One region of the Serratia sp. CoH_134_PS_4 genome, then DNA from elsewhere that is predicted to be linked to it. Evidence: predicted binding sites of a transcription regulator. Region 1 holds the regulator's gene; the other holds the start of a gene.
What was found. Region 1 encodes PhoB, which activates phosphate uptake and scavenging genes when phosphate is short. Its sites were predicted from a motif close to CTGTCATAAAACTGNCNNAT; they were not measured.
Positions count from the first base shown of each region.

Region 2: the regulator PhoB is predicted to act here: its motif matches at 1,157-1,176, upstream of pstS (phosphate ABC transporter substrate-binding protein PstS).

Region 1 is NZ_JBXWKI010000004.1:254,672-258,107, reverse strand. Features, by position in the region: gene sbcC (exonuclease subunit SbcC) at 1-39, opposite strand, end outside; gene sbcD (exonuclease subunit SbcD) at 36-1,268, opposite strand; gene phoB (phosphate response regulator transcription factor PhoB) at 1,484-2,173, shown strand; gene phoR (phosphate regulon sensor histidine kinase PhoR) at 2,198-3,436, shown strand, end outside.
Region 2 is NZ_JBXWKI010000007.1:257,273-260,708, reverse strand. Features, by position in the region: gene glmS (glutamine--fructose-6-phosphate transaminase (isomerizing)) at 1-916, shown strand, start outside; gene pstS (phosphate ABC transporter substrate-binding protein PstS) at 1,253-2,293, shown strand; gene pstC (phosphate ABC transporter permease PstC) at 2,385-3,341, shown strand; gene pstA (phosphate ABC transporter permease PstA) at 3,343-3,436, shown strand, end outside.

The DNA.
Region 1 (3,436 bases):
GGAGTTGAGATTTTTTAATCTCAGGCTGAGAATTTTCATTGGCTCGGCTCCTGATCTTGGTGCCTAACGGCTTCGACGACCTGTTGGAACATTTGACTCATGCGTTGCCGGCGATCATCGGCCATATCAGGTTCTTGCGCCAGACGACGTTCGAAGACGTCATTGACGCTCAGTTCGTTAAGCGTTTCTTTGTCCTGTTGTTCAATCGCCTGGCGGCGCTGTTCTTTACTGCGGCGCAGCAACACCACCTCTACGGGCAGTTGATCGGCCAGCAGTTGGATACGGCGCTGAATGTCGCTGAGATAATCCTGCGTAGCGACCTCGATATCCAACCACACCGGCAACTCACCTTGATAATCGGCGAACTGCCGTAATTGGTGCTCGATCTGCGCTAAATCACCCTTAATAAGCTGCATAGGTTGGAAGCTGGGAATGTCCAGCGTACTGACCTGTTGCAAAGCACCTGCGGAGAAATCCACCATGAACACGCTTTTTGCTTTGCCCAATTCGTCGAAACTGAGTGGGATCGGCGAACCGCTGTAGCGAATGTGCTCGGATTTTGCGACGTTCTGCGCACGGTGAATATGCCCCAATGCGATGTAGTCGGCCGGTGGGAAAGCTTGCGCCGGGAAGGCATCCAGCGTGCCGATATAGATATCGCGCACGGAATCGGACGTGGTGACGCCAACCGTTGTCAGGTGGCCCGTGGCAACGATAGGCAGTGCCAGGCCGAGCGCGTCGCGGCGTGCACCGGCGGCGTGATAAAGCGTCTGGTAATGTTCTGCGATGGCCTCTTGCAGCGCCTGCTGTTTTTGCACGCCTGACTCACCGGCTCGGCTGGTAAGCAGATCTCGTGGGCGTAAGAACGGGATGGCGCACAGCACGGCGCCCGGTTGGCCGTCGCGTTGGTTCAGGACCACGATTTGCTGTTCGGTTTCAGCCTGCGCGTTGGCGATCACCGTCGTATTCAGGCAGGAAAGCAATTCACGCGACTCATTTAAGGTCGCCACGGAATCGTGGTTACCTCCCAGCACCACTAATTGGCAGCCGGTATGTTGCAGCTCTACCACGAAGCGGTTGTACAGTTCGCGGGCATAGCTGGGTGGCGAACCGGTATCGAACAGGTCCCCGGCGACGATCAGTGCATCCACCTGATGTTGCTCGATTTGGTCTATCAGCCAGCGCAGAAAAGCCTGGTGCTCGGCGGCACGGCTTTTGGTGAAAAAGTACTGGCCAAGATGCCAGTCAGAGGTGTGGATCAGGCGCATGACACTCCCGGGGCGATAAGCTAATGGCGGTGATTATAAAGGGCACCGCGGCGGCTGTCGTGACGGAATCATTATGACAACTGAATGATTTTTCTTTGACGTTGGAAATAATCGCTATGCTTACTGCCTATAACAGGGTGTTCTTTTCATAAAAGTGTCATAAAACTGACGCATAATGGCGCCCGCAGATAGCTAACACATTGGCAGGATTGACGATGGCAAGACGCATATTGGTGGTGGAAGATGAAGCGCCGATCCGTGAGATGGTGTGCTTTGTGTTGGAACAGAATGGTTACCAACCGTTGGAAGCCGAGGATTATGACAGTGCCGTGACACGCCTGTCTGAACCGTTCCCTGATTTAGTGTTGCTCGACTGGATGTTACCCGGGGGATCCGGCATTCAGTTTATCAAGCATATGAAGCGTGAAGCGCTAACCCGCGATATTCCGGTGATGATGCTGACAGCGCGTGGTGAAGAAGAAGACCGGGTTCGTGGTCTGGAAGTCGGTGCGGATGATTACATCACCAAACCGTTCTCGCCGAAGGAACTGGTGGCACGTATCAAGGCGGTAATGCGCCGTATTTCACCCATGGCAGTGGAAGAAGTGATTGAAATGCAAGGGCTGAGCCTGGACCCTTCCTCACACCGCGTGATGGCTAACGAGCAAGCGCTGGATATGGGGCCGACCGAGTTCAAGCTGTTGCACTTCTTTATGACCCACCCTGAGCGAGTTTATAGCCGCGAACAGTTGCTTAATCACGTCTGGGGCACTAACGTTTATGTGGAAGACCGCACCGTTGACGTGCATATCCGCCGACTCCGTAAGGCGTTAGAGACCACTGGTCATGACAAAATGGTTCAAACCGTTCGGGGCACAGGCTACCGATTCTCAACGCGCTACTGATCGCGCCGCGCTGGAGAATATGCCGTGTTAGAACGTCTATCCTGGAAGAGGCTGGCCCTGGAGCTGGCCCTTTTCTGCCTACCTGCCTTATTACTGGGGCTGATTTTCGGTTATCTGCCCTGGTTGCTGCTTGCCTCCGTGCTGGCTGCGCTGGTGTGGAACTTCTACAACCAACTTAAACTTTCTCACTGGCTGTGGGTTGACCGCAGCATGACACCGCCACCCGGGCGCTGGAGCTGGGAACCGCTGTTTTACGGCTTATACCAGATGCAACAGCGAAACCGTCGCCGACGTCGTGAGCTGGCGTTATTGATCAAACGTTTCCGCAGCGGCGCAGAGTCACTGCCTGATGCGGTGGTGATGACGACCGTTGAAGGTAACATCTTCTGGTGTAACGGGTTGGCGCAGCATCTGCTGGGTTTCCGTTGGCCTGAAGATAACGGCCAACACATCCTGAACCTGCTGCGTTATCCGGAATTCAGCCACTATCTGCAACAGCAGGAGTTCTCTCGACCGTTAACGCTGCAGTTGAACAATGAGCATTACGTTGAGTTTCGCGTGATGCCGTATTCAGAAGGGCAACTGTTGATGGTTGCGCGTGACGTTACACAAATGCGTCAGCTTGAAGGCGCCCGGCGCAACTTCTTTGCCAACGTCAGTCATGAGTTGCGTACTCCGCTGACGGTATTGCAGGGCTACCTGGAAATGATGAGCGACGAAGAGCTGGATGGTTCACTGCGGGGCAAGGCGTTGGGCACCATGCAGGAACAGACTCGCCGCATGGATGGTCTGGTCAAGCAGCTGCTGACACTGTCGCGTATTGAAGCCGCGCCAAATGTAGAAATGAACGAGCGGGTCGATATTCCGTTGATGCTGCGAGTGCTGCAACGCGAAGCGCAGTCATTGAGCGGCGGGAACCATGAGATTACTTTCCGGGTGAACGAACAGCTTAAGGTTTTTGGCAACGACGACCAGTTGCGCAGTGCGGTATCCAACCTGGTGTATAACGCTGTGAATCACACGCCAAAGGGCACCAATATTGAGGTGAGCTGGCAACAAACGCCAAGCGGCGCGCAGTTCCAGGTCAGTGATAACGGGCCGGGCATCGCTGCAGAGCATATTCCACGTCTGACCGAACGTTTTTACCGCGTTGATAAGGCGCGTTCACGCCAGACTGGCGGCAGTGGGTTGGGGTTGGCGATCGTTAAGCATGCATTAAGTCATCATGACGCACGTCTGGAGATCCTCAGCGAACAGGGCATG
Region 2 (3,436 bases), on a different contig from region 1:
CCACTCCGGGATGGTTGCGCGTTATTGGTTCGAATCCCTGGCTGGCGTCCCTTGCGACGTCGAAATTGCATCCGAATTCCGTTACCGCAAGTCTGCCGTGCGTCCAGATAGCCTGATCATTACGCTGTCGCAGTCCGGTGAAACCGCCGATACGCTGGCGGCGCTGCGCCTGTCGAAAGAACTGGGGTATCTGGGGTCGCTGGCGGTGTGCAACGTGGCCGGTTCTTCACTGGTGCGTGAGTCCGATTTGGCGCTGATGACCAAAGCCGGTACAGAGATCGGCGTTGCTTCGACCAAAGCCTTCACCACCCAGCTTGCGGTATTGCTGATGCTGGTGGCGCGTTTGGGCCGTCTGAAAGGCATGGCAGAAAGCGTTGAGCATGACATTGTGCATGGCCTGCAGGCGTTGCCGGCACGTATCGAACAGATGCTGTCGATGGATAAGAGCATCGAGGCGCTGGCGGAAGGTTTCTCCGACAAGCATCACGCATTGTTCCTGGGCCGTGGCGATCAGTACCCGATCGCGATGGAAGGGGCGCTGAAGCTGAAAGAGATCTCCTATATTCACGCGGAAGCCTATGCCGCCGGTGAATTGAAACACGGCCCGCTGGCGTTGATCGACGCCGATATGCCAGTGATCGTGGTTGCGCCAAACAACGAACTGCTGGAAAAGCTGAAGTCCAACATTGAAGAAGTGCGCGCGCGCGGCGGCCAGCTGTACGTGTTTGCCGATCAGGACGCCGGTTTCGTCAGCAGCGAAGGCATGACCATCATCCCGTTGCCGCATGTTGAAGAGATCGTGGCTCCTATCTTCTACACCGTGCCGTTGCAGTTGCTCTCTTACCACGTTGCGCTGATCAAAGGCACCGACGTTGACCAGCCGCGTAACCTGGCGAAGTCTGTCACAGTAGAGTAATCCCTCTTTGTTAGACTCTGGAAGCCGGCCGCTGCGCCGGCTTTTTTCATGGCCTAATCAAATATGACAATGATGCGACAGCCGGGATAAAAGTTGTCATATTCAAGCGGATAGATGAGATGTAATGTGTTTTTTTATTGATTAATTATTGCGTGTTTTTCTCTTTAACTGCATGATTTTTATTTGATTACTGTGTTTCTTTTTGCGTTGTAATATAACTGTCATATTTCGTACATTTTACTGTCACCAAACTGTCCTATTTTCCCTCCTGCAGCAATACTTACTCTGATGAAAACGACTCGAAGTCGATTTTTAAATATCCCATTAGGAGGGATTATGAAACTGATGCGTACCACCGTCGCCAGTATTGTGGCAGCGACTTTCTCCCTGACCGCCGTGTCCGCGTTCGCTGCTGCTAGCCTGACCGGTGCAGGTGCGACATTCCCCGCTCCGGTATATGCCAAGTGGGCAGATTCTTATCAGAAAGAAACCGGCAACAAAGTTAACTATCAGGGCATCGGCTCTTCTGGCGGCGTGAAGCAAATCGTTGCCAACACCGTTGACTTTGGTGCTTCTGATGCACCTTTGACTGACGAAAAACTGGCTGCTGATGGCCTGTTCCAGTTCCCTACCGTGATCGGTGGCGTCGTACTGGCGGTGAATATCCCGGGTATCAAATCCGGCGAACTGATTCTGGACGGCAAAACCCTGGGCGATATCTACCTGGGTAACGTGAAGAAATGGAACGACCCGGCGATCACCAAACTGAACCCAGGCGTTAAGCTGCCGGATCAGAACATTGCCGTTGTCCGCCGCGCTGACGGTTCAGGCACTTCGTTCGTGTTCACCAGCTACCTGTCAAAAGCCAACGCACAGTGGAAAGAGAAAATCGGTGCAGGCTCTACCGTTAACTGGCCAACCGGTCTGGGCGGCAAGGGTAACGACGGCATCGCAGCCTTCGTACAACGTCTGCCAGGCTCTATCGGTTACGTTGAATACGCTTACGCCAAGCAAAATAACCTGGCTTACACCAAGCTGATTTCTGCCGACGGCAAAGCCGTTAGCCCAACAGAAGAGAGCTTCAGCGCTGCCGCCAAAGGCGTGGATTGGAGCAAAACCTTCGCTCAGGATCTGACTGACCAGAAAGGCGACAATGTGTGGCCAATCACGTCCACCACCTTCATTCTGGTGCACAAAGAGCAGAAAAACCCAGCTCAGGGCACTGAAGTCCTGAAGTTCTTTGACTGGGCATACAAAACGGGTGCCAAACAGGCTAATGACCTGGATTACGCCACTCTGCCGAAAGAAGTTATCGAGCAGGTGCGTGCAGCATGGAAATCCAACGTAAAAGACAGTTCAGGTAAAGCGCTGTACTAACAACGCAGGGGCGCGTGTTTCAGCGCGCCCCACTCAGTTTTCAGGGTCTAACCCATGTTGGGCCTGCCAGGGTTAAAATAGAGAGTGATCTATGGCTGAGTACAAGCCGACCATTAAAGCACCGAGTAAAAATGGTGACGTTATCTTCAGCGCGCTGGTAAAACTGGCAGCGCTGATTACCCTATTGTTGCTGGGCGGCATTATTGTTTCACTGATCTTTGCCTCCTGGCCGAGCATGCAGAAATTCGGCTTCTCCTTCCTGTGGACAAAAGAGTGGGACGCACCTGCTGAGCAATTCGGTGCATTGGTACCTATCTACGGCACCGTTGTCACCTCACTGATTGCTCTGATTATCGCCGTGCCTGTCAGCTTTGGTATTGCGTTGTTCCTGACCGAGCTGGCACCTAACTGGTTGAGACGCCCACTGGGTATCGCCATTGAATTGCTGGCAGCAATCCCGAGTATTGTCTACGGCATGTGGGGCCTGTTCGTGTTTGCCCCGCTGTTTGCCAAATATTTCCAGACCCCGGTCGGCGACGTTTTGTCGGGTATCCCTATTGTCGGTGAGCTGTTCTCTGGCCCGGCATTCGGTATCGGTATTCTGGCTGCTGGGGTGATCCTGGCGATTATGATTATTCCTTACATCGCCGCGGTAATGCGCGACGTGTTCGAACAAACCCCGGTGATGATGAAAGAGTCGGCCTACGGCATCGGCTGCACCACCTGGGAAGTGATCTGGCGTATCGTGCTGCCATTTACCAAGAATGGTGTGATCGGGGGCGTGATGCTCGGCTTGGGCCGCGCGCTGGGCGAAACGATGGCCGTGACCTTCATCATCGGTAACACCTATCAGCTCGACAGTGCTTCACTGTATATGCCGGGTAACAGCATCACCTCGGCACTGGCCAACGAATTCGCTGAAGCAGAATCAGGGGTGCACACCGCAGCGCTGATGGAGCTGGGGCTGATTCTGTTTGTTATCACCTTTATCGTCCTGGCGCTGTCGAAGTTGATGGTTATGCGTCTGGCCAAGAATGAGGGACGCTAACGTGGCGACTATGGAAATGCAAAACGACCTGGCGCTGTTAGAAAGCCGCCGCAAAATGCAGGCGTGGCGCCGTCAGAAGAACCGATTGGCGCTGT